Chitinophaga varians: one gene and its partner. The protein of the gene in region 1 interacts with the protein of each later gene in a pairwise test. Links are inferred from orthologs where the notes say so. Each region holds a gene or a part of one and is shown in the gene's direction. Other genes may lie near its edges.

Region 1 (10,657 bases):
CGCTATGCCGATGGCCAGGCATCCGTAGGCCTGCAATGTGTGGCGCCCGACCATCCTTTCTACAAACTGGAAGGCAAAGACAACATCGTGCTTTACACCACCAACCGGTACCAGGAACAACCGCTGATTGTAAAAGGCGCCGGGGCCGGCGCAGACGTGACCGCCTCCGGAATTTTCGCAGACATTATCCGGTCGGCCCGTTTATGACGACCTGTTAAATCTCTGTAACCTCGTTGCATAAGCAACACCGAATGATTAAATTAATGAACGCAACCCTTCCCATATGGACAGTATAAAAGTATTCGCCCCCGGCACTGTTGCCAATGTAGCCTGCGGCTTCGATGTCATCGGTCTTGCCATGGACGCGCCCGGCGATGAGATGATCCTTCGCCGCACCAGTGCCCCCGGCATCCGCATCAAAGCCGTACACGGCGCCGACCTGCCCGTTGACCCGGCTAAAAACGTAGCCAGCGTGGCGGTTCAGGCATTGCTGCAAAAATATGACCATCCCGATACCGGTATTGAAATAGAGATATTCAAACATATCCACCCCGGCAGCGGCATCGGCTCCAGCGCCGCCAGCAGCGCCGGTGCCGTCGTGGCGGCCAACCACCTGCTGGGTGAACCGTTCACCAAAAAACAACTGGTGCGCTTCGCCATGGAAGGAGAAAGACTGGCCTGTGGCTCCGCGCATGCCGACAACGTGGCGCCGGCCATCCTCGGCGGATTCACGCTCGTACGCAGCTACCGCCCGCTGGACATCACTACCCTGCATACGCCCGCAGAATTGTGGGTGACTGTTATCCATCCGCAGATAGAAGTCAAAACCTCCGATGCCCGCGAAATACTCAAACAGAAAGTGCTAATGACAGACGCCATCCGCCAGTGGGGCAACGTAGGCGCCATGGTAGCCGCGCTCTACCAGGAAGACTATGACCTCATCAGCCGTTCACTGGAAGATGTTATCGTGGAACCGGTACGCTCTATCCTCATTCCCGCTTTCCAGGAACTGAAGCTCAAATGCAAGGAAGCCGGCGCACTCGGTGGCGGCATCTCCGGCTCAGGGCCGTCCGTGTTCATGCTCAGCAAAGGCGAAGCCAACGCTCGCAAGGTCGCGGACACGATGAACAACGTATATGCGCCACTGGGAGTGGACTACAAAATATACGTGTCTCGCATCAACACCGCCGGCGTTAAAATCATTGACTAATTTTTCACCAATCCAAATCGCATGCAGTATTATAGTTTACAGGACGCACAGCACAAAGCATCATTCGAAACTGCCGTTATACAAGGTATTGCGCCAGACAAAGGATTATACTTTCCCGCGCAGATTCCTTCACTCGACCCGGAATTTATTAGTCAGCTGCATACCTATACGGACCAGGAGATCGGCTATGAAGTGATCCGTCCGTTTATCGGCGATGAGATACCGGAAGCCGCACTGAAAAAGATTGTGAACGACACACTGCATTTCCCTTTTCCGATACAAAAGGTCACCGGTCACACTTACGCCCTGGAGCTTTTTCACGGCCCCACCCTCGCCTTTAAAGACGTAGGCGCCCGCTTCATGGCTGGTTGCCTTGGGTACTTCCGGCGCAGCAGCAGCCGGCCGGTCACCGTGCTGGTAGCCACTTCCGGCGACACCGGCGGCGCCGTGGCCAGTGGTTTTTATAATGTTCCCGGCGTGGATGTGGTCATCCTCTACCCTTCCAAAAAAGTAAGCACCTTACAGGAAAAACAACTGACCACCCTCGGCGGCAACATCCGCGCACTGGAGGTACAGGGCACTTTCGATGACTGCCAGCGCATGGTGAAAAGCGCTTTCCTGGATGCAGACATACAGTCGCACCGGCAGCTTACCTCCGCCAATTCCATCAACGTGGCCCGCTGGCTGCCGCAGATGTTTTATTATTTCCTGGCCTACAAACAGATGAAAGCCGCTCATCCGCGGCTGGTATTCGCCGTGCCCAGCGGCAACTTCGGTAATATCTGCGCCGGCATGATGGCCGCCGCCATCGGGCTGCCGGTATCTCATTTTGTTGCCGCCACCAACGTCAATGATACCGTGCCCCGATTCATGCAAAACGGCCGGTACGAACCGGGCAAAGCGGTACCTACCCTGTCCAACGCCATGGACGTGGCCGACCCCAGCAATTTCGTACGGGTATTACAGTTATTTGGCAACAGCCTGCCGGCACTAAAGGAAAAATTTACCGCTTACGCATACACGGACAAAGACACTGCCCGCACCATGGAGCAGGTTTGGAAAGAACACCATTATATGCTGGACCCTCACGGCGCCGTGGGTTATCTGGGCCTGCAGCAGTTTCTTGCTGATGCACCTGAGCTGACCGGCGTATTCCTGGAAACAGCACACCCGGTGAAGTTTGAAGACACCGCGCCCAAAGCCGTGCGTGACGAAATTCACACACCGCCCCGCGTGATGTCGCTCTATGGCAGGGAAAAAAACGCCACGCTCCTGCCGGCAGATTACGACGCGTTCAAAAACTGGTTAATGCGCTAAGGATTTCTTAGTTTTGGCGGCGTATGAAATATCTACCTATCCTGGTGGCCATGGCTGGCGCCGTGGCCTGCAACAATGACCACAAAAAGCCCGAACAGCAGGCTGGCGCCGACTCCGTGCTGTACAGCGACATTATCCGGCCGGTAACTGACTCTATCCAACATTTCCCGGACCAGGACGCGCTGTATTACCGCCGCGCATTACTGCTGTTCAATACAAATCCGAACCTTGCGCAGGCCGACTTTGAAAAAGCAGCCAGCCTGAAGCCGGCCAATCCCGACTATTGGGCAGGCGCCGGAGAAGCGGCACTGCTGGAGAGCCACTACGACAAAGCAGAGCTTTATTTCAGGAAAGCGTTGGCTAACGCCCCCACCTATACGTATCTTCAGTACAAGCTGGCCACCGCCATGCTGGAGAACAAACATACCACACAGGCAGACAGTCTGGCCAACGTGCTGGCCGGCACCGCCGAAGGAAGGGACAAAGCTTTCTACCTGAAAGCCCGTATGGCAGAAGACCGTCATGACACTACGGCCGCCATTGAACATTTGAAGGCAGCCGTAGCCGCCGCCGGCCCGCATGCAGAATACGAAGCCGTGATGGAACTGGCCGACTTGCTGCGTGCCCGCAAAACTCCGGAAGCCGTGCGTTACTATACAGCAGCGTGGCATCAGGACTCGCTCAATGCAGCTCCCCTCTATGATGCCGGACAGGTACAGGAAGAAATGGGCGACACCAACGCCGCCATGAACACCTACCGGAAATGTATCGTGGCAGATCCGGGGTTTGCCCCCGCTTACATGGCGATGGGCAATATCCATAGTAGCAGGAACCAATGGAAAGAAGCATACAATTTCTATAATCTGGCAGCCAAGGCCGCTCCTACCGATGCACAGGCCTACTATCAGCGGGCCCGCTGCCAGGAACAGCTGGGCAATAAAAAAGAGGCGATAGACGATTATGCAAAAGCAGCGTCTTTCCGGAAAGATTTTAAAGAAGCAAAAGAAGCCATGCAACGGCTGAGCCGCTAAGCGGGCCAGCCGCGTTTATGTCCTTCGCAATGCTTACATTTAGCATATAAAACTGATTACTATTGGAAAACGCTCCTGTAATGATAGCGCCGTCCTTACTGGCGGCCAATTTCCTTGAACTGGGGAAAGAAGTGGAAATGGTGAACCGCAGCGAAGCTGACTGGTTTCACCTGGATGTAATGGATGGCCGTTTTGTGCCCAATATCAGCTACGGTCTGCCGGTGATCGCGCAGATCAAAAAGGTGGCGCGCAAACCGTGCGACGTACACCTGATGATTGAAGAACCGGAAAAATATGCCGCTGAATTCAAAAAAGCCGGCGCAGATATCCTTACAGTACATGCAGAAGCCTGCATACACCTGCACCGCAACATCCAGCAGATAAAAAGCCTGGGCATGAAAGCCGGTGTGGCCCTCAATCCGCATACGCCGGCAGTGGTGCTGGAAAATGTGATACGTGATATAGATGTGGTGTTGGTGATGAGCGTTAATCCGGGTTTCGGCGGACAAACATTCATTGAACAAACCTATCAGAAAATAAGGCAGGTACGGCAACTGATCAAAGACAATCAGGCAACAGCCCTGATAGAAGTGGATGGGGGTATCAGTATAGAAAATGCCGGCCAGCTGGTGCAGGCAGGCGCCAACGTGCTGGTGGCAGGCAGCTCCATTTTTGCTTCAGCAGATCCCGAAAAAACAATAGCAGCACTTAAGCAGAGAGGTGGTCAATAATCTCTTTGGACAGGGGTTTGGTAAGATAGCCATTTACCACCGGATAGTGACGGACACGCTCTTTGTCTTTCTCATCAATGGAAGAAGTCAGCACGAAGATGCGGATTTGTTTGGGCAGTTGGTCATGGAAAACACTGTATTCGTCCAGAAACTCCCAGCCATCCATAATCGGCATATTGAGGTCCAGCAGAATAAGGTCGGGCAGCTCCTCCACCATATCTGCATGCTGCCGGATATGGTCCAATACATCCTGCGCATCTGAAAACACCCTGATATTGGTGCATATCCCCTGCCGTTCTATCATGATTTTAGCAATTTGCTGGTGAATTGGGTCGTCGTCTACTATAAAAATCATATTGATCAGCTTCATAAAAGGGATTATTCCGGCCTAAATGTAATAATAAATTTGGTTCCTTGTCCCGGCCTGCTTTCCGCCTTTATACTTCCACCCATTGCCTCCACCTGTGTTTTGGTGATAAACAACCCGATGCCTTTCGCATCCTTGTTACGGTGAAAGGTTTTCCGGAAGCCAAACAGCTTGTTACCGAAACGTTCCATATCGATACCGATGCCATTGTCCTGCACCGTGAGCACGATGTAATCGTTCTCCCTAAATGTCTGTAGATGCAGCTCAGGCTCCCGTTCGGGTGAACGGTAACGGATCGCATTGGTAATGAAGTTCTGCAGGATACTGTCGAGATACACCCGCGGATACTCTATTTGCGGCGCCTGCTCAAAATCATAGGTAATTTTGATGTTACTGGTTTCAATATCTACCAACAGAATATCTTTCACTTTTTGTACCCGCTCCGCGAACAACAGTTTTTCTTTCTCCACATTCACGTCTTTCCGTATCTGCACCACCTCTACCAGGTCGTTGAGTGTTTCATCTATTTTTTTGATCACCTCATGCAACATGCCCAGGTACAATTCTCTTTCCTGCTGGGACGAGGCTTCGTTATGCATCTGCATCAGCGCGCGCAGGTTGGCGATGGGCGCACGCAGGTTATGGGAAGTGATATGGGCGAAGTCTTCCAGTTGTTTGTTCTGGTTGACCAGGTTTTTGTTAAGGTTAGACAGCTGATCGTTGGCTTTGCGCAGGTCTTTCTGCATTTTGCGGCTTTCCGTGATGTCGCGCATGAAGACCGAGATACCGCCGTCCTCCATGGGCGTTAGGAGGAAGTCGTACCATTTGTCCGGTTTAGGGAAATAAATACCGAAAGATTGTGATTGTTGCTGCTGAATGCATTCCTGCAGGCGTGCGTAAAACACGGTGCCCGACAGTTTGGGGAACACTTCGAAAATATTGCTGCCCATCTCCACTTTCTGGCCGATCATTTTTTCGGCTTTCTGATTGAGGAAATTGAGCTTGCCATCTTTCTCCATGGCAGCGTAGCCCATGTCTACCGTGTCGAAGAAAAGGCGCATCAGTTCCGTGTTGCGGGTCAACGCCTCCCTGATGGCCGATTGTTCCGTTACGTCCTGCACTACGCCGAACAGGCGTGTATGCCTGCCGTTATCATATCCGGGCTGGCCGATACAACGCACTCTTTTCGTTTGCTGTTTGGCAGAGATGATAGTCAACTGCGCATCGAACGGTTTGCCGGTCTCAATACATTGTTTTACGAGCCCTTCCAATACCGGCTGGGATTCCGGCGAGAAAAAGCTCATTGCTGTGCGGTAGTTGACCGGCGTATCCGGTTCCACATCGTGTATTTTATAGGATTCGTAAGACCAGCGGACTTCTTCTGTGTCGAGGTCCATTTCCCATCCGCCGATTTTTCCTATTTCGCCTGTTTGCAGCAGGAATTCCTGGTTTTTAATATTCTCCAGTTCCTGTACTTTCTTATCGGTGATATCGTTTACCAGCGCAACCACGATCATCTCTTTGTCCACCGGTTCAATTACCGGGAAGACGGTGAGGTCGAAGTATACTTCGCGGCCGACGGTGGTCCAGCGTTCATCCTGGCTGAAATCTATTTTCTTTTCCACGCGCAGCGGTTTCCCTTCTTCGAGTGCCCGGAGGAACAGTTTGTCCAGTTCAAAACGGGTGGCCAGGTCATCGTTCATGACGTTGAAGTTGCGGCGGGCCGCGGGGTGCGGGGAGTTAAAGAAAAATCTTTGTGTTTGATTGATGCGGCGGATAAAGCCGAAGTTGTCAAACTGGATATAGCCGATGGGTAGATTTTCGATGATATTGTCGAGCAGTCTTTCGCTTTTCTGGAGGCTGATTTCTGCTACCTTTTTCTCCGTGATGTCATCAAGGATGAGGAAGTAGTTGGCCATTCTGCTGTGGCGGTCTGTCACCGGGAAGATAGTGGCTTCATAATACAGCGGAAAGAGGCGGGTAACGTTACCATAGTTTTTTTCCGCGTAGTTGAGGAGGATTTCGCGTTTCAGTGTTTTGCCTGTATCGCGGGCCTCTTCAAACATGCGGGCGAGGCCGTTGAGGCGATAGAACGGGTCTTGCAGCCATTTATATTCCGGATTATTAAGGAAGGCGTGTTGCGGCCCCCATATCTGGCGCTGGCGGCTGTTCATCTCCACGCAGGTGCCGTCCGGTTCGAACTGTTGGAGGCCGACGGGGAGGTTTTCGAGTATCTGGCGGAAATATTGTTCGTCTTCCATGACCCGGAGTTCGGGCAGTTTACGGTCGGTGATGTCGAGGCCTACAAGGAGGCATTCCTGCAGGCGTCCATCGTTGCCCATTACCGGATAGATAGCTGATTCCAGCCACAGCTGGGTGTTCCCATCATGCAGCAGAAAGCAGATTTGCTCTTGTATGGATTGTCCGGTCTGTAGTTGTTGCCAGATCCGGACCCACTGTTTTTCATCGGCGGGCAAGAGCAGTTCCCTGAAATAGCGTCCGGTGGTGAGTTCCGGTGGTTGCTGCAAAGCGTTGGCCATTCGCGGGTTCAGGGTAGTAATGCATTCAGCGGCATCCAGATTCACAGACAATGCGCAGGCATTGATGGCAGCTTCCAAATGCTGCAGATGCCGGTAATGCTGTTCCAGCATAACGTCCTTCATTTAATTACTAGCGGGATTCTAAGATCGTTGTGTATTTAAGCTCAAAATAGACATTATATGACAAAAAAGCGCCATTACAATACTAAAAGGTACAACTTCCGGCATGATTTTCCGTGTTTTTCAAGACGGACTATTTACCGGTAGTGCCTGTTGTTCAGGGAATTATCCACCAGTTGTGGATTTTCAGTTTTCAGATTTTGTTGATTGATCAATATCTTTGCGTTCATTTTCCGGCAGAGCCGGAGCTACAAATAAAGTAAAATAAAATATCAATTAATGAAGTTCTGATTATTAGGGGAACCTGAGCGTGAAAAGTGGAAGCGTTTCAAGCAAAATGATTACAGAATTTAGTGATTGCTTAACAATACTGCTCTCCAGGTTGTCTTTAAATTCCTATATTAGGAGTGAGAATTTTGAATAATTTCCCGGACTTTAAATCGTTGAATCATTGACTGAATCCATTATTAACTTAGACAGTATTAATCCCATTGAGTTTTTCGGTGTTAACAACGGAAAACTGGATTTGCTGAAGAAAAAATTCCCGCTGTTGAAGATCCTGTCCAGGGGTACCCAGTTAAAATTGAGTGGGGCACCGGAAGAAGTGGCCACGGCGGAGGAAAAAATCAGTCAAATCGTAAAATATCTCGAACGTAACGGTAATCTGACAGAGAATTACTTTGAGCAGATCCTGGGGGATGAAGAGGGAACGGCAGTTGATCATTTCAGTGACCGTAACCCTAACGAGGTGCTGGTATTTGGTCCGAATGCCCGTACAGTACGGGCCCGTACAGCCAACCAGAAAAAAATGGTCGCACTGGCGGACAAAAATGACATTGTATTTGCCATAGGGCCGGCAGGTACGGGTAAAACCTACACGGCGGTGGCGCTGGCGGTACGTGCATTAAAAAACAAAGCTGTTAAAAAAATCATTCTTACCCGTCCGGCGGTGGAAGCAGGTGAAAGCCTGGGGTTCCTGCCCGGCGACCTGAAAGAAAAAATTGATCCTTATCTGCGGCCATTGTATGATGCGCTGGACGATATGATCCCGGCAGAAAAGCTGAGCTACTATATGACCAACCGTGTCATAGAAATAGCGCCGCTGGCTTATATGCGCGGCCGTACCCTGGATAATTCCTTTATTATCCTTGACGAAGCGCAAAACGCCACCGACCTGCAGATCAAAATGTTCCTGACACGTATCGGTGCCTCCGCCAAAGCTATCATCACCGGCGACCTCACCCAGATCGACCTGCCGAAGAACCAGAAATCGGGCCTTGAAAAAGCCACCCGTATCCTGCGTAATATCGACGGAATCGGGTCTGTAGAGCTGGATGAAGAAGACGTGGTGCGCCACCGCCTGGTGAAGGCCATTATCCGGGCGTATGACGCAGATAAAGAGAGAGAAGGATAATTGACGAATTTTTTCATTTAGTCATTTATAAATTGAAAGGCTTGAATTATTACGCCTTAATTTATAAATGACTAAATGAAAAATTTTTTGAATATTAACGCTTTTTTAACGGTCTTTGCAGTAAGTTACCTGGTTTTTTAAGGGGATAATTCAGTTCGGAAGCCTGTGATTCAGCATTGCGGTGATAGTACTTTGCAGATTTGAATGTTTAACCCTATTTTTGTTCTGATATAATAATTATCGACCGCATGACCAATTATCGTCGAATTCTGACACTGGCAGTGATGGGATTGATGCTGCTGAGCAGCTGTAAGAAACGGGCCACCCCTCAAGAGGTAGCGCTGGCGTTTATGCACGCTATACAGGATTCGAACTTCGACCAGGCCAGAGATTATGCCACCAAAGAGTCTCAACAGGTAATACAGATTTACTCGATTTTTGACGGCCGCCGCAGCGATGCGGAAAGGGAAAAAATCCGGAAGGCCAAAATAGAAGTCGTTGGCGTGGAAGAAAACGGCAACAAAGCTTCCGTGACCATCCAGAACTCCTCGGCCAACCAGCAGGAAATCCTGCAACTGGTAAAGGAAAGCGGTCAATGGAAAATTTCACTGACATTTGAAAGTATCATACCTAACTATATTCCCCCGGCCAGCCAGGGCCTGGACTCCACTACTGTACTAACGCCGGACACCACTGCCGGCGGCATGGGAGTTCCTGCAGTTAAATGATTTTTGCCGCTTTCCACGCTTTTTTGCGTAAGAAAGGGATAATTTTTAGCTATTAACCATCAGTTGCCTTAATTTTGCCGATGCATGAATGGGCAGGGGTGATTGATTTCCAAAGGCCAACGAGGGAAACCACTGACCATATCTTCATGAAAAGTGAAGTGAATACTGTATTCACTTTTCAAACATTAATACAATATTGAACAATAAACCTTAAAAGCAGAAAAGTAGACTATTATGATGACAAATCCCTGGCACAGTGTGAGTCCCGGATCTGAGGTACCACACATTGTAAATGCCATTATCGAGATTCCAAAGGGATGCCGTGCCAAATACGAACTGGACAAAGAAAGCGGCTTGCTGAAGCTGGACCGCGTTTTATATTCCTCTGTATACTACCCTGCCAATTATGGTTTCATTCCCCAGTCTTACTGCGATGACCATGATCCGCTGGACATCCTGGTACTGTCACAGGTGGAGTGTGTGCCGATGTGCATCATTGAAGCCAAAGTAATTGGTGTTATGCAGATGATAGACGGCGGCGAGGCAGATGACAAAATCATCGCCGTAGCTGCTAACGATATGAGCGTAAACCACATCAATGATATATCTGAACTGCCTCCTCATTTTATCGATGAAATGAGACACTTCTTTGAAGAGTACAAAAGACTGGAGAAAAAATCAGTGATCGTGGAAGAGTTCCAGAACAAGAAGAAAGCTGAACAGATCATTAACCAGAGCTTTGAAGATTACAGAAAAATCTTCAAACAGAGCTAAATAAATCAATTTCCGGATTGTTGATGTTGGAATTTTAGGTGTTGTTGACATCTCCCGAAATTCCAACATCAACAATCCGGAAGTTTTAGAAAAGTCTTTTGATGATCCGCAGCTGGTGCGTTCTGACGTGGGTATCCGCATTAATGATGCCCTGGTTATCGATCGGATCTATGCGTACCTTACCGGAAGAGTGGATGATCTCATGATCATTGAGCAACAGTCCTACGTGCGTGATCCTTCCTTCAGGATTATCAAAAAAGGCAAGGTCCCCCAGCCTGGCTTCCTGCAGAAAATCAACCGTGGCGCCCTGTGTAGCCTGTTGAGACGCATCACGGAGCAAAGGTATCCCGGACAGTTTAAATACATTTTGTACAAAACCGGAGCAATCCACCCCAAAGACATTCCTGCCACCCCAGAGATAAGCC
Region 2 (10,796 bases), 3.0 Mb from region 1 along the record:
ATATTCGAAGGTTTCATTATCTTGATAGCCCTTTTCCATCCTTCCTGAAAGGCCGGTGTAATGTAGAGAAAATATAAGATAAAAAATTGAAATATATCTCTTAATTTTCGCTGCTGTCGTGTTCTTGGTTGTTACCGGGGGCGGATCTGGCAAGGGCAAATTACAAATTAATTTTTTTCGCCATAAAATAAAAAAGATTACATTTGCGTTTACTGTAAATATAATCGACTAAAGCTGTATCGCATGCGTAGATTAACCTCTTTATCATTGCTCGTTGGTACCGGCGTAATGCTATCCATGACTGCCTGTCACAAGGACGGTGGAGGACTTTTCGGCAAAAAGAAAGAAGTTTCCTCTGCTACCGGCTGGAACTATAACGACCAGAAAATGGGTGGTTTCAGCGTAGCCAAGAATAAAAACCAGCAAACCGGACCGGGTCTGGTGTTTGTACAGGGCGGTACTTTCGCCATGGGTGCCACAGAGCAGGATGTAATGGGCGACTGGAACAACATTCCACGTCGTATTACAGTTTCCTCTTTCTACATCGATGAATCCGAAGTAGCGAACGTACACTATCGCGAATACCTGTTCTGGCTCGCCCGTGTTTATGGGGAGTCTTTCCCGGACGTATACCGCAACGCATTGCCGGACACCCTGGTATGGCGTAGTGAACTGGCTTATAACGAGCCCCTGGTGGAATACTATTTCCGTCACCCGGCCTATAACGACTATCCGGTGGTAGGTGTGACCTGGAAACAGGCTACTGACTACTGTAAATGGCGTTCCAACCGTGTAAACGAAAAATTGCTGATGGACAAGGGCCTGCTTTCCAAAGCAGATATCACCAACCAGTCAGACGACAATACATTTGATACCAAAGCCTACAGCGCCGGCCTGTATGAAGGTACCCCCGGCAAAATGTCCAAGTCTACCAAAGACCAGTTCAAAAATCCGGACGGCACTCCGCGTACCGCCCAGTTTGAAGATGGTATTATGCTGCCAGCCTACCGCCTGCCTACAGAAGCAGAATGGGAATACGCTGCACTGGGTTATATCGGCCAAAACCCCGGCCCTTCCAAAAAAGAAGGCAAACACGGGGAAGAGCTGATCATGAACAAACAGGTGTACTCCTGGGGCACTAACACCAGCGGCCTGCGTGATATCCGCCGTGGCACCATGCAGGGTCAGTTCCTGGCCAACTTCAAGCGTGGTTCCGGTGATAACATGGGTGTGGCCGGTGGTCTGAACGACCGTGCTTCCATCCCGGGCCCTACCCGCTCCTTCTACCCCAACACTTTTGGCATCTACAATATGTCCGGCAACGTGTCTGAATGGGTACTGGACGTGTACAGACCACTCAACCCGATTGATGGTGAAGACTTCAACTACTTCCGTGGTAACAAATTTCAGACTGTTTATCAGAACGAAAACAAAGAGTTTGAAAAAGACAGTCTGGGCCACCTGAAAATGCGTGACGTAACGGACGAAGAAAGTGCCAACCGTCTTAACTACCAGAAAGGTGACGTTATCAACTACCTCGATGGTGACTCGCTCTCCCAGGTGGAATACGGTTATGGTGTAACCACCCTGATCAACGACAAATCTCACGTAGTAAAAGGTGGTAGCTGGAACGACCGTGCTTACTGGCTCTCTCCGGGTACCCGTCGTTACATGCAGGAAAACATGGCTACCAATACAGTAGGCTTCCGTTGCGCGATGGACCGCGTGGGCAGCCCTGAGGGTAACAAATTCAAAACAGGTAACCTGTTCAAAAAACAAAGACAGAAGAGATAATCATCTTCATAAAAGACAAAAAGCCGCAAATTACTTTGCGGCTTTTTTTATGCGTTGTACGCAACTACTTCCAGCGTTCCAGAATTTCTTCCGTATGGTTTTTGGTGTCCGGCTTTTTGATAATATGGTCGATCACACCCTTTTCGTTGATCAGGAAAGTGGTCCTGTGAATACCGTCGTATGTCCGGCCCATCATCTGCTTCTCGCCCCAAACACCATACTGGTTCACGATCTTGTGATCATCATCTGCCAGCAGGGTAAAAGGCAGTTCATATTTTTCGATGAATTTCAGATGGCTTTGTTCACTGTCAGTGCTGACGCCAATTACTTCATATCCTTTTTTAGTCAGTGTGCTGTAGTTGTCACGCAGGTTGCAGGCCTGTGCCGTGCAGCCGGGCGTCATATCCTTCGGATAAAAGTAAAGCACTACGCGCTTGCCTTTAAGGTCCGTCAGTGACACGGTTTTTCCGTGCTGATCTTTGCCTTTGAATACCGGCGCTTTATCGCCTTCCTTTAAGTTTGCCATATCGCGTTTTTTTAAATTAAATCATTTAGCGTTTGAAAGACAGGTGATAGCTGCCTTCGTTACCGGCAACGTCCGTCACCTTCATGACCAGGGTATGGTTGCCTGGCTGGCAATGTTCATCAAACGTATAGGTGAGCACATTGCCCTTGCGGGAAAACAGCAACCATTTACCATCCAGTTCTCCGCGGAAGTCTTTGATGCCGCTGGCATCGCTCATCACGAAAGAGAGCCTGGCGGCCTTTGAGAGGTTGGCCCCGGGCTTCACGCCTACCGGTGTTACTTTCGGCGCTTCAGTATCTATCTCCAGATGGAAATTGCCGAAGTCGCGGAAGCTGCCTTTATACCAGCCGTCTTCTTTGGTAGTAGCGGAAGTACTGTTGCTGCCCATACCTTCCCGCACCATCACCACTTTGGGTTGCAGATATTCCGGCACTGCTTTCGTGGGCTTCAGCCGCACATCGAAGAAATCGTGTACCGGCACCACCGGCGTATGCAGCCGGTAGATATTGGAATAATATTTAGCTGAAGTAGCAGGAACCTCCTGGTAATTAAAGCAGATCTGGTCATACAGTGCCCGTTCATCGAGGTAGAATTCCACCTGGTTGTTTTCAAAGATATTGCGGGAATCCGGGTACATGGGGTTGGCGCAGGTTTTCTCCGGTGTTTCCTCACCGCTCTGTTGCAGATTCAGTTTCACGGTGGAAGTATTGCCATAGGCGTCTTTTACCAGCAGCTTTACTTCGTGTACCTGTCCGTCTGACAGGTTGATGGTACCATCGCCTTTGAGGTCGTGGTAGATATCCAGTTCATTGCCCGGTACAGAGAACAACAGTTGCAGGTAAGGCCCGTTGTTCTTCTTCACTTTATAGTCGATGTGCGCGTTCAGGTAGCGGGTTTCATCATATCCGATGTTGTCCAGCTGGAAGTCGATGTCCGGCACATCATTATTGTACATGAACACTTCATAGATGCCGTAGGTATTGGGCGCTGTGTTCATACGGTCAATAGCGTTGATGCCCAGTCCGGCTTTATGGGCCCGTACCTTCACTACCGGTTGAGCGGTCGTGTAGTGATCTCCCACTTTTTTCACCGGCAGTATCATCGGTTGTTGTTCGTAGACACTGCGGTCCCTATCGTAGATGGCTATACGATAAACGTCCGGTGGGCGGGTATCGGCGATATTAAACCCGAACAGCAGCGGATTGAGTGGTTTTTCCGTTTGTGTGTTCCTGATTTCGAAGTGCAGGTGCGGGCCGGCAGATCCGCCGGTATTGCCGCTCCAGGCAACGAAGTCGCCTTTCTTCACAGGGAACATATTTGCCGGGATAGACAGGTCGCTGGCCCAGCTTTCATTGGAGTATTGTTGTTTTTTCACATAGGCCTGTAAAGCCGGGAAAAAGGCGTTCAGGTGGGCATATACGGTCGTATATCCATTGGGGTGGGTAATGTACAGCACATTGCCAAAGCCGGTATGTGATACGCCGATACGGCTTACATAACCATCTGCCGCCGCGTGCACCGCCATGTTCTCCCGCTGTTGTGTTTTGATGTCCATGCCGGAGTGGAAGTGATTGGGGCGCAATTCACCGAAGTTACCAGCCAGTTCTATGGGGATTTCCAGGGGATTCCTGAAATAGCCTTTTGGGTAATTCTTTTCGGGAACGGATTGTGCCTGTAATAAATGCGGTAGTAAGCAAAATAAGCCAATGACTCTCTTCATAATATGCAATGGTAGAAAAAAAATAGGAATTGACAGACGTAATTTCTTCCGTACATTAGATGCCGCAAAACAAGTATATCCTACATGTCTATCCTGGTATCACAACTGAGTAAGGTCTATGGCGAACAACGGGCAGTGGACGCTATTTCCTTTGAACTGAAGAAAGGGGAAATAACCGGCTTCCTGGGCCCTAACGGGGCGGGCAAGTCCACCACCATGAAAATGATCACCGGTTTTCTGCCTCCTACCAGCGGCACTGCCAGCGTGTGTGGATATGACATCGTGGGCCAGTCGCTTGAAGTACGCAAACGAGTAGGATACCTTCCGGAATCCAACCCGTTGTATTACGACATGTACGTGAAGGAATTCCTGGAATTCATTGCCGGCGTGCATCAGCTGGGCACGGCAGGTGCCGCGCGCATCCGCCGGGTAATTGATATGACAGGCCTGTTGCCGGAGAGCCGTAAAAAAATCGGGGCGCTGTCCAACGGCTACAAACAGCGTGTAGGGCTGGCCCAGGCGCTGTTGCATGATCCCGAAGTGCTGGTCCTGGATGAGCCTACCACCGGGCTGGACCCTAACCAGCTGGCCGATATCCGGCAGCTGATCAGGGATTTGGGGGCCGACAAGACGGTGATCCTGTCCACGCACATTATGCAGGAAGTGGAAGCGCTCTGCGGGCGGGTGATCATCATCAACAAAGGAAAGATAGTGGCAGATGACCAGCTGGTCAATCTTCAGCAGCAGAACGCCACTGGTGGCTATATTCAGGTGACCTTCGGGGAACCGGCCAGTACCGGCGAGCTTTTGCAGATACCCGGTGTTTCCCGTGCGGCAGCCCAGGATGGCAATACATGGCAATTGTATACCAACGAAGTAGATACCGTGCGAAAAAACCTGTTACAATTTGCTTTGATTAATAACCGGAACATCCTTTCTTTGCAGAGCAATTCACAAAGCCTGGAATCTATTTTCCGGGAGATAACAAAGCGCGTAGAGCCAACAGGTGAAACGCCCGCTGCTAACCGCTAATAGCTAACAATTATAACTTTTGAATTATGAGTACCATTTCAGCAATCCATGCCAGGCAGATCCTCGATAGCCGCGGTAATCCCACAATTGAGGTAGACGTAACCACCGAAGACGGTCACTTTGGCCGCGCTGCCGTGCCTTCCGGCGCTTCTACCGGTAAGCATGAAGCCGTAGAACTGCGTGACAACGATAAAAGCGTTTATGGCGGAAAAGGCGTACTGCAAGCTATTAAGAACGTAAATGAGATCATCGCAGAAGAACTGGTTGGCTGGGAAGTAACAGACCAGGCAGGTATTGACAAATTGCTGATTTCCCTGGACGGAACCCCTAATAAAGCCAAACTGGGCGCTAACGCCACCCTGGCTGTGAGCATGGCCGTAGCCAAAGCAGCAGCAGAAGAATGCAACCAGCCCCTGTACCGCTACCTGGGCGGCGTAAACGCTTTCACCCTGCCAATTCCCCTGATGAACATCATCAACGGTGGCGCACACGCTGACAATAAAATTGATTTCCAGGAGTTTATGATCGTTCCGATCGGCGCTTCCACTTTCTCTGAAGGTCTCCGCTGGGGCGTGGAAGTATTCCACAAACTGAAATCTGTACTGAAAGGCAAAGGCTACAGCACCAACGTAGGTGACGAAGGCGGTTTCGCTCCTGAAATCCAGAGCAACGAAGAAGCAATCGAAACTGTACTGGAAGCTATCAAAGCAGCAGGTTACACTCCGGGCGAACAAATCGCTATCGCCCTGGATGCCGCCAGCAGCGAGATGTACAACGAAGAAACCAAAAAATACAAGTTCTATAAGAGCTCCCAGAAAGAAATCACCAGCGATGAAATGGTGGCTTACTGGACTGAATGGTGCAGCAAATACCCCATCGTTTCTATCGAAGACGGTATGGCAGAAGACGACTGGGACGGCTGGAAAAAACTGACCGAGTCTGTAGGCAGCCGCGTACAGCTGGTAGGTGACGACCTGTTCGTGACCAACGTAAAACGCCTGAAAGAAGGTATCGACAAAAACATCGGCAACAGCATCCTGATCAAAGTAAACCAGATCGGTACTGTTACAGAAACCATCGATGCAGTGAACATGGCCCACAAAGCCGGTTATACTTCCATCATGAGCCACCGTTCCGGCGAAACTGAAGATACAACCATCGCTGACCTCGCAGTAGCACTGAACTGCGGCCAGATCAAAACCGGTTCTGCTTCCCGCACCGACCGTATGGCCAAATACAACCAGCTGCTCCGTATCGAGGAAGAACTGGGCGAAGTAGCGATCTATCCTACCAACGCTATCAGCGTGAAAAAATAATAAACCATTTTATTTAGGGATTTTTTGCATCACCTCCGTGATGCAAAAAATCCCTAAATTGCATTATGTCTTTTCTTAAATCCATAAAACTGCCGCGCTATATAAAGAACAAATTCTTTATTACAGGCATTGCTTTCGTTATATGGATCGCCTTTCTGGACAAGACCAACCTGATGTACCAGTACCAGTTCCAGTCTGAAGTCAACAAGCTGGAAAACCAGAAAGAGTTTTTTATCAAAGAGATCAAACAAACCAAAGAAGAACAGCAGGAGCTGCTGTCCAGCCCTGAGAAACTGGAGAAATTCGCCCGTGAGAAATACTTTATGAAGAAAGACAATGAAGACCTGTTCATTATCAGCCCCGCCCCCCAGCAGTAATTGTTTCTGATCTCCCCGTAATCATAAAATTTTATCTTAAATTAACAATACATTGCACCTTTCTGTCGTTATAAAGTAGGATACGATTCTCTTAACAAATCTATATTGCATGAGTAATTTTACACTATCTCCCCTCTCCACCTTGTGTCTTGTTACTGCTAGCGATCTCAAACGTTCACAACAGGAAGTATCATTGACCCGGGAAGAGCAGGCTTGCTTCGAGGACACCAAAGCCGTCCTCGACACTGTCCGTTTTTCTCCCAGGGCCGCCACGCTCCGGTTGATCTTTGACTACGCTGCCAGTAAACCGGAGAAACCATAACCCGGTACACACCCTGAGACCTTACATACCTGTCGATTGTGCTGCAACTTCCACGTGCGGTTATCGACCCATTTTTCCTATTTTTACGGCATGACCAAAAAAGAGCGTTTTGCATTCGTTATCAGCTATTTCGAGCAACATGCACCTCATGCCGAAACAGAACTGATTTATGACAATCCTTACCAGCTGCTGGTAGCCGTAATCCTCTCCGCCCAATGCACCGACAAACGGGTGAATATGACCACTCCTGCCATATTTGACCGCTACCCGGACCTGGAAGCGCTGAGTAAAGCCACTTTCGACGACCTGTTCCCGCTCATCCGCAGTATCAGTTATCCTAACAATAAAACCAAACACCTGATCGGGATGGCACAGATGGTCATGGACGACTTCAACGGAGAAATACCCAGCACGGTGCCAGAGCTGATAAAACTGCCCGGCGTGGGGCGCAAAACGGCCAATGTGATCACCTCGGTGGTGCATCAGCAACCCAATATGGCGGTAGACACGCATGTATTCAGGGTATCAGCCCGCATAGGCCTTACCACCAATGCCAAAACACCACTGCAAACCGAACTGCAGCTGCTAAAATATATCCCGAAGGAAAAAGTATATATTGCCCATCACTGGCTGATATTGCATGGCCGTTATATTTGTGTGGCCCGTAATCCCAAATGCGGGGAATGCGGCCTGCGCCCGGCCTGTAAGTATTACCAGCAAATCATCAAGGCACAATAAACAGCTGCCGTATATTCAGTCCTAAATCGTTTGTATGCGCCCATTCCTTACTGCCAGCTGGCGTAACCTGCTCATGCTCAATTTCGCCGCGGATGCCAACACGCTCCGGCCCTATCTCCCGGCCCATACCGAGCCGGACACCTGGAACAATATTCACTATGTAAGTCTCGTCGGCTTCCTGTTCCAGGACACGAAAGTCAAAGGCATCGGTTTCCCCGGCCATCGCACATTTGAAGAGGTAAACCTTCGCTTTTACGTGCGTTATAAAGACCAGGGCCAGTGGAAACGCGGCGTGGTATTTATCCGTGAACTGGTGCCCAAGCCGCTGATCACACTGGTAGCCAATACCCTCTATAAAGAAAACTACGCCACCCACCGGATGAGCCACCACTGGGAGCAACCAGACACTGATACCCTCCGTGTCCGGTACGAATGGGAAGTAGCCGGTCAGACCAACTTCCTGAAGGCCACCGCGTCTGCCACGCCACAGCCACTGGTGGAAGGCAGTGAGGCCGCCTTTATCACGGAACACTACTGGGGCTATACCCGCCTGGACCATCAGACTACCGGTGAGTATGAAGTGGCGCACCCCAAATGGGACCTTCACCCTGTGATTGATTACGACTACCGCTGCCACGCTTCCCGGCTGTACGGCCCGGCCTTCGCCCCTGTACTAGAACAGGCGCCGGTATCCGCTCTGCTGGCCAATGGTTCGCCGATCGCCGTCATGCATGGCCGGAAACTGCGGTCCTGAATTGCCGGAAACCCCGTTCGTTTTTTTCTTCCATCATAAATTTTGAAGCGATTTATAATAATTTGCTATCTTAAGCAGTTCATTCAGATGCAATTAAATAAAGCTAAAAAAACGTTATGAAATCAGCCGTAAGAGTACAATTGTCCTTCATGATGTTCCTCGAATTCTTTATCTGGGGAGCATGGTTTGTGACATTAGGTACGTTCGTGTTAAAAAATCTGCAGGACACCAATGCCAACCAGGTGAGCGTTGCGTTCCTCACCCAATCTATCGGGGCGGTCATTGCGCCTTTTATCGTGGGGATTATTGCGGACCGTTTTATTTCCGCCCAGGTGATCCTGGGTGCCATTCACCTGATCGGTGCAGCGCTGTTATGGACCTGCTCCGGCATGACCAGCTTTGACAGCTTCTATCCTGTGTTGTTGGTGTACATGATTCTGTACATGCCTACGCTGGCACTGGTAAACTCCATCTCCTTCCGGCAGATGAGCGATCCCAGCAAAGACTTTTCCACGATCCGTGTGTTCGGCACTATTGGCTGGATCATAGCCGGCCTGCTGATCGGCTGGCTCAACTGGGAGAAGAACAACACGCTGGGCCTCACTTTCAAGATGGCCGCCGGCGCCTCCCTGCTGCTGGGCCTTTTCAGCTTTACACTGCCTAAAACACCTCCGTTAAAAAAAGGCACACAGATTTCCGTGAAAGAAATCCTCGGACTGGATGCTATCCGGATGCTGAAAAACCGCTCTTACCTGCTGTTTTTCATCGCTTCCATTGCTATCTGTATTCCGCTGGCGTTTTACTACAACTTCACCAATCCGTTCCTGAACGAGATTGGTATGACAGCTGCTGCCGGCAAGCAGTCCCTTGGCCAGATGTCTGAATTTTTCTTCATGCTGGTGATGCCGCTTTTCTTCTCCCGCCTGGGTGTTAAAAAGATGCTCGCACTGGGTATGCTGGCATGGGTACTGCGTTACGTGCTGTTCGCCTACGGTAATGTGGACTCCAACTACTGGATGCTGATTGTGGGTATTGTGCTGCATGGTATCTGTTACGACTTCTTCTTCGTTACCGGTCAGATCTACACCGATAAACTGGCAGGGGAAGAATTCAAGAGCTCCGCACAGGGCTTCGTTACGCTGGCCACCTATGGTGTGGGCATGCTGATCGGTTTCCTGATCTCCGGTCCTATCGTAGAGTCTTATAAAACTGCCGGCGGTCACAACTGGCAGGGTGTCTGGCTGATTCCTGCCGGTATCGCTGCTGCCGTTCTGGTACTGTTCATGCTGCTTTTCCAGGACAAAACGGAAAAAACCGCCTGATTCTCAGATATTATCATCGGAACTAAAAAAAATGCAGCGAGGCAAGGCTTCGCTGCATTTTTTTTCCATAGTCGTTGAACTGGAAATATGGCGGGGTAAAGAGGGTGCTGGATTTCGTTGAATGATAAAATACCTCAATAATCAAATGGTCTTAATGAACAGCGCTCTGCCAAAAGTATGGTTCACTTCCACTTCCGTCAATACTCCATTGGAATACTTATAGATATTCTTTTTTCCTTCCGGCAGCACCAGCTCATACTGCCCGCTTCCCAGGGGATGCAGCGGCAGGAATTTCCCCAGTGCTTCAGAGAAAATGCGGGACACCTGTTTCGGTTCTGAGAAATAAAGATCGGCCACACAATGGGCTATTTCCGTATTATCTATCACCGAACGGGCGCCATTGAGCATCACCGTATAGTCGTTTCCGTTACGACGCGTGGTCGTTTCCTTGTCCTCCCCTTTTTTACCCGCCACGCGGGTGGATTTGGCGAGGGTGAGCACGTTATTATCGTACTCATTGAGGATGTCGCTGTTGATCTTCGCCAATAGCGTCTGGATACGGGTTTTAATTGTGATACTCTTGGCAGATCCACTTACTTTACGTTGTGCTTCGATAGTACCCACCGCATGATTGGCGATCCGGACTTCAAAAGTGGTCGTCTGGGCATGTACCGGGAGGTAGAATACAGCTACCGCTACAACGCATAACAATACACGAAAAAGGCATTTCATAAATAGAGACTTAAACCAAAAAATTAACATCAGAGGGGAGGTAGCTGTAATAGTCCCCTTATTGAAAATACAAAAAATCCCTGAAGTTTGACGCCTGCCCTGTCCTGTTCATACAGCAGGGGCGCAGTGGAGATATTTTCCGCTGCGCCCCTGGCCTATATAA

What was found.
Region 2: the proteins of rpe (region 1) and eno interact in binary tests that used the Escherichia coli proteins (3 or more experiments, as listed by UniProt). The link is inferred for Chitinophaga varians from one-to-one orthologs.

What each region holds. Positions count from the first base shown.
Region 1 is NZ_JABAIA010000001.1:333,331-343,987, forward strand. Bases 2,639-5,454 are described here. They hold rpe (ribulose-phosphate 3-epimerase), read left to right. Parts: upstream 2,639-3,620; coding sequence 3,621-4,289; downstream 4,290-5,454. Other genes in these bases: HGH92_RS01320 (tetratricopeptide repeat protein), read left to right, coding at 2,639-3,558; HGH92_RS01330 (response regulator), read right to left, coding at 4,267-4,659; HGH92_RS01335 (PAS domain-containing sensor histidine kinase), read right to left, coding at 4,668-5,454. Also shown: thrA (bifunctional aspartate kinase/homoserine dehydrogenase I), read left to right, coding at 1-207; HGH92_RS01310 (homoserine kinase), read left to right, coding at 284-1,210; thrC (threonine synthase), read left to right, coding at 1,232-2,527; more of HGH92_RS01320, read left to right, coding at 2,551-2,638; more of HGH92_RS01335, read right to left, coding at 5,455-7,319; HGH92_RS01340 (PhoH family protein), read left to right, coding at 7,768-8,730; HGH92_RS01345 (DUF4878 domain-containing protein), read left to right, coding at 8,979-9,458; HGH92_RS01350 (inorganic diphosphatase), read left to right, coding at 9,693-10,232; HGH92_RS01355 (C40 family peptidase), read right to left, coding at 10,318-10,657. UniProt on the Escherichia coli protein: Catalyzes the reversible epimerization of D-ribulose 5-phosphate to D-xylulose 5-phosphate.
Region 2 is NZ_JABAIA010000001.1:3,324,587-3,335,382, reverse strand. Bases 4,289-7,243 are described here. They hold eno (phosphopyruvate hydratase), read left to right. Parts: upstream 4,289-5,098; coding sequence 5,099-6,388; downstream 6,389-7,243. Other genes in these bases: nth (endonuclease III), read left to right, coding at 7,178-7,243; HGH92_RS13715 (hypothetical protein), read left to right, coding at 6,875-7,087; HGH92_RS13720 (FtsB family cell division protein), read left to right, coding at 6,454-6,765; gldA (gliding motility-associated ABC transporter ATP-binding subunit GldA), read left to right, coding at 4,289-5,072. Outside these bases: type IX secretion system sortase PorU, read right to left, coding at 1-17; HGH92_RS13745 (SUMF1/EgtB/PvdO family nonheme iron enzyme), read left to right, coding at 244-1,794; bcp (thioredoxin-dependent thiol peroxidase), read right to left, coding at 1,859-2,320; HGH92_RS13735 (peptidoglycan DD-metalloendopeptidase family protein), read right to left, coding at 2,346-4,040; more of gldA, read left to right, coding at 4,125-4,288; more of nth, read left to right, coding at 7,244-7,825; HGH92_RS13705 (YqjF family protein), read left to right, coding at 7,860-8,579; HGH92_RS13700 (nucleoside permease), read left to right, coding at 8,696-9,901; HGH92_RS13695 (DUF6134 family protein), read right to left, coding at 10,043-10,633. UniProt on the Escherichia coli protein: Catalyzes the reversible conversion of 2-phosphoglycerate (2-PG) into phosphoenolpyruvate (PEP). It is essential for the degradation of carbohydrates via glycolysis.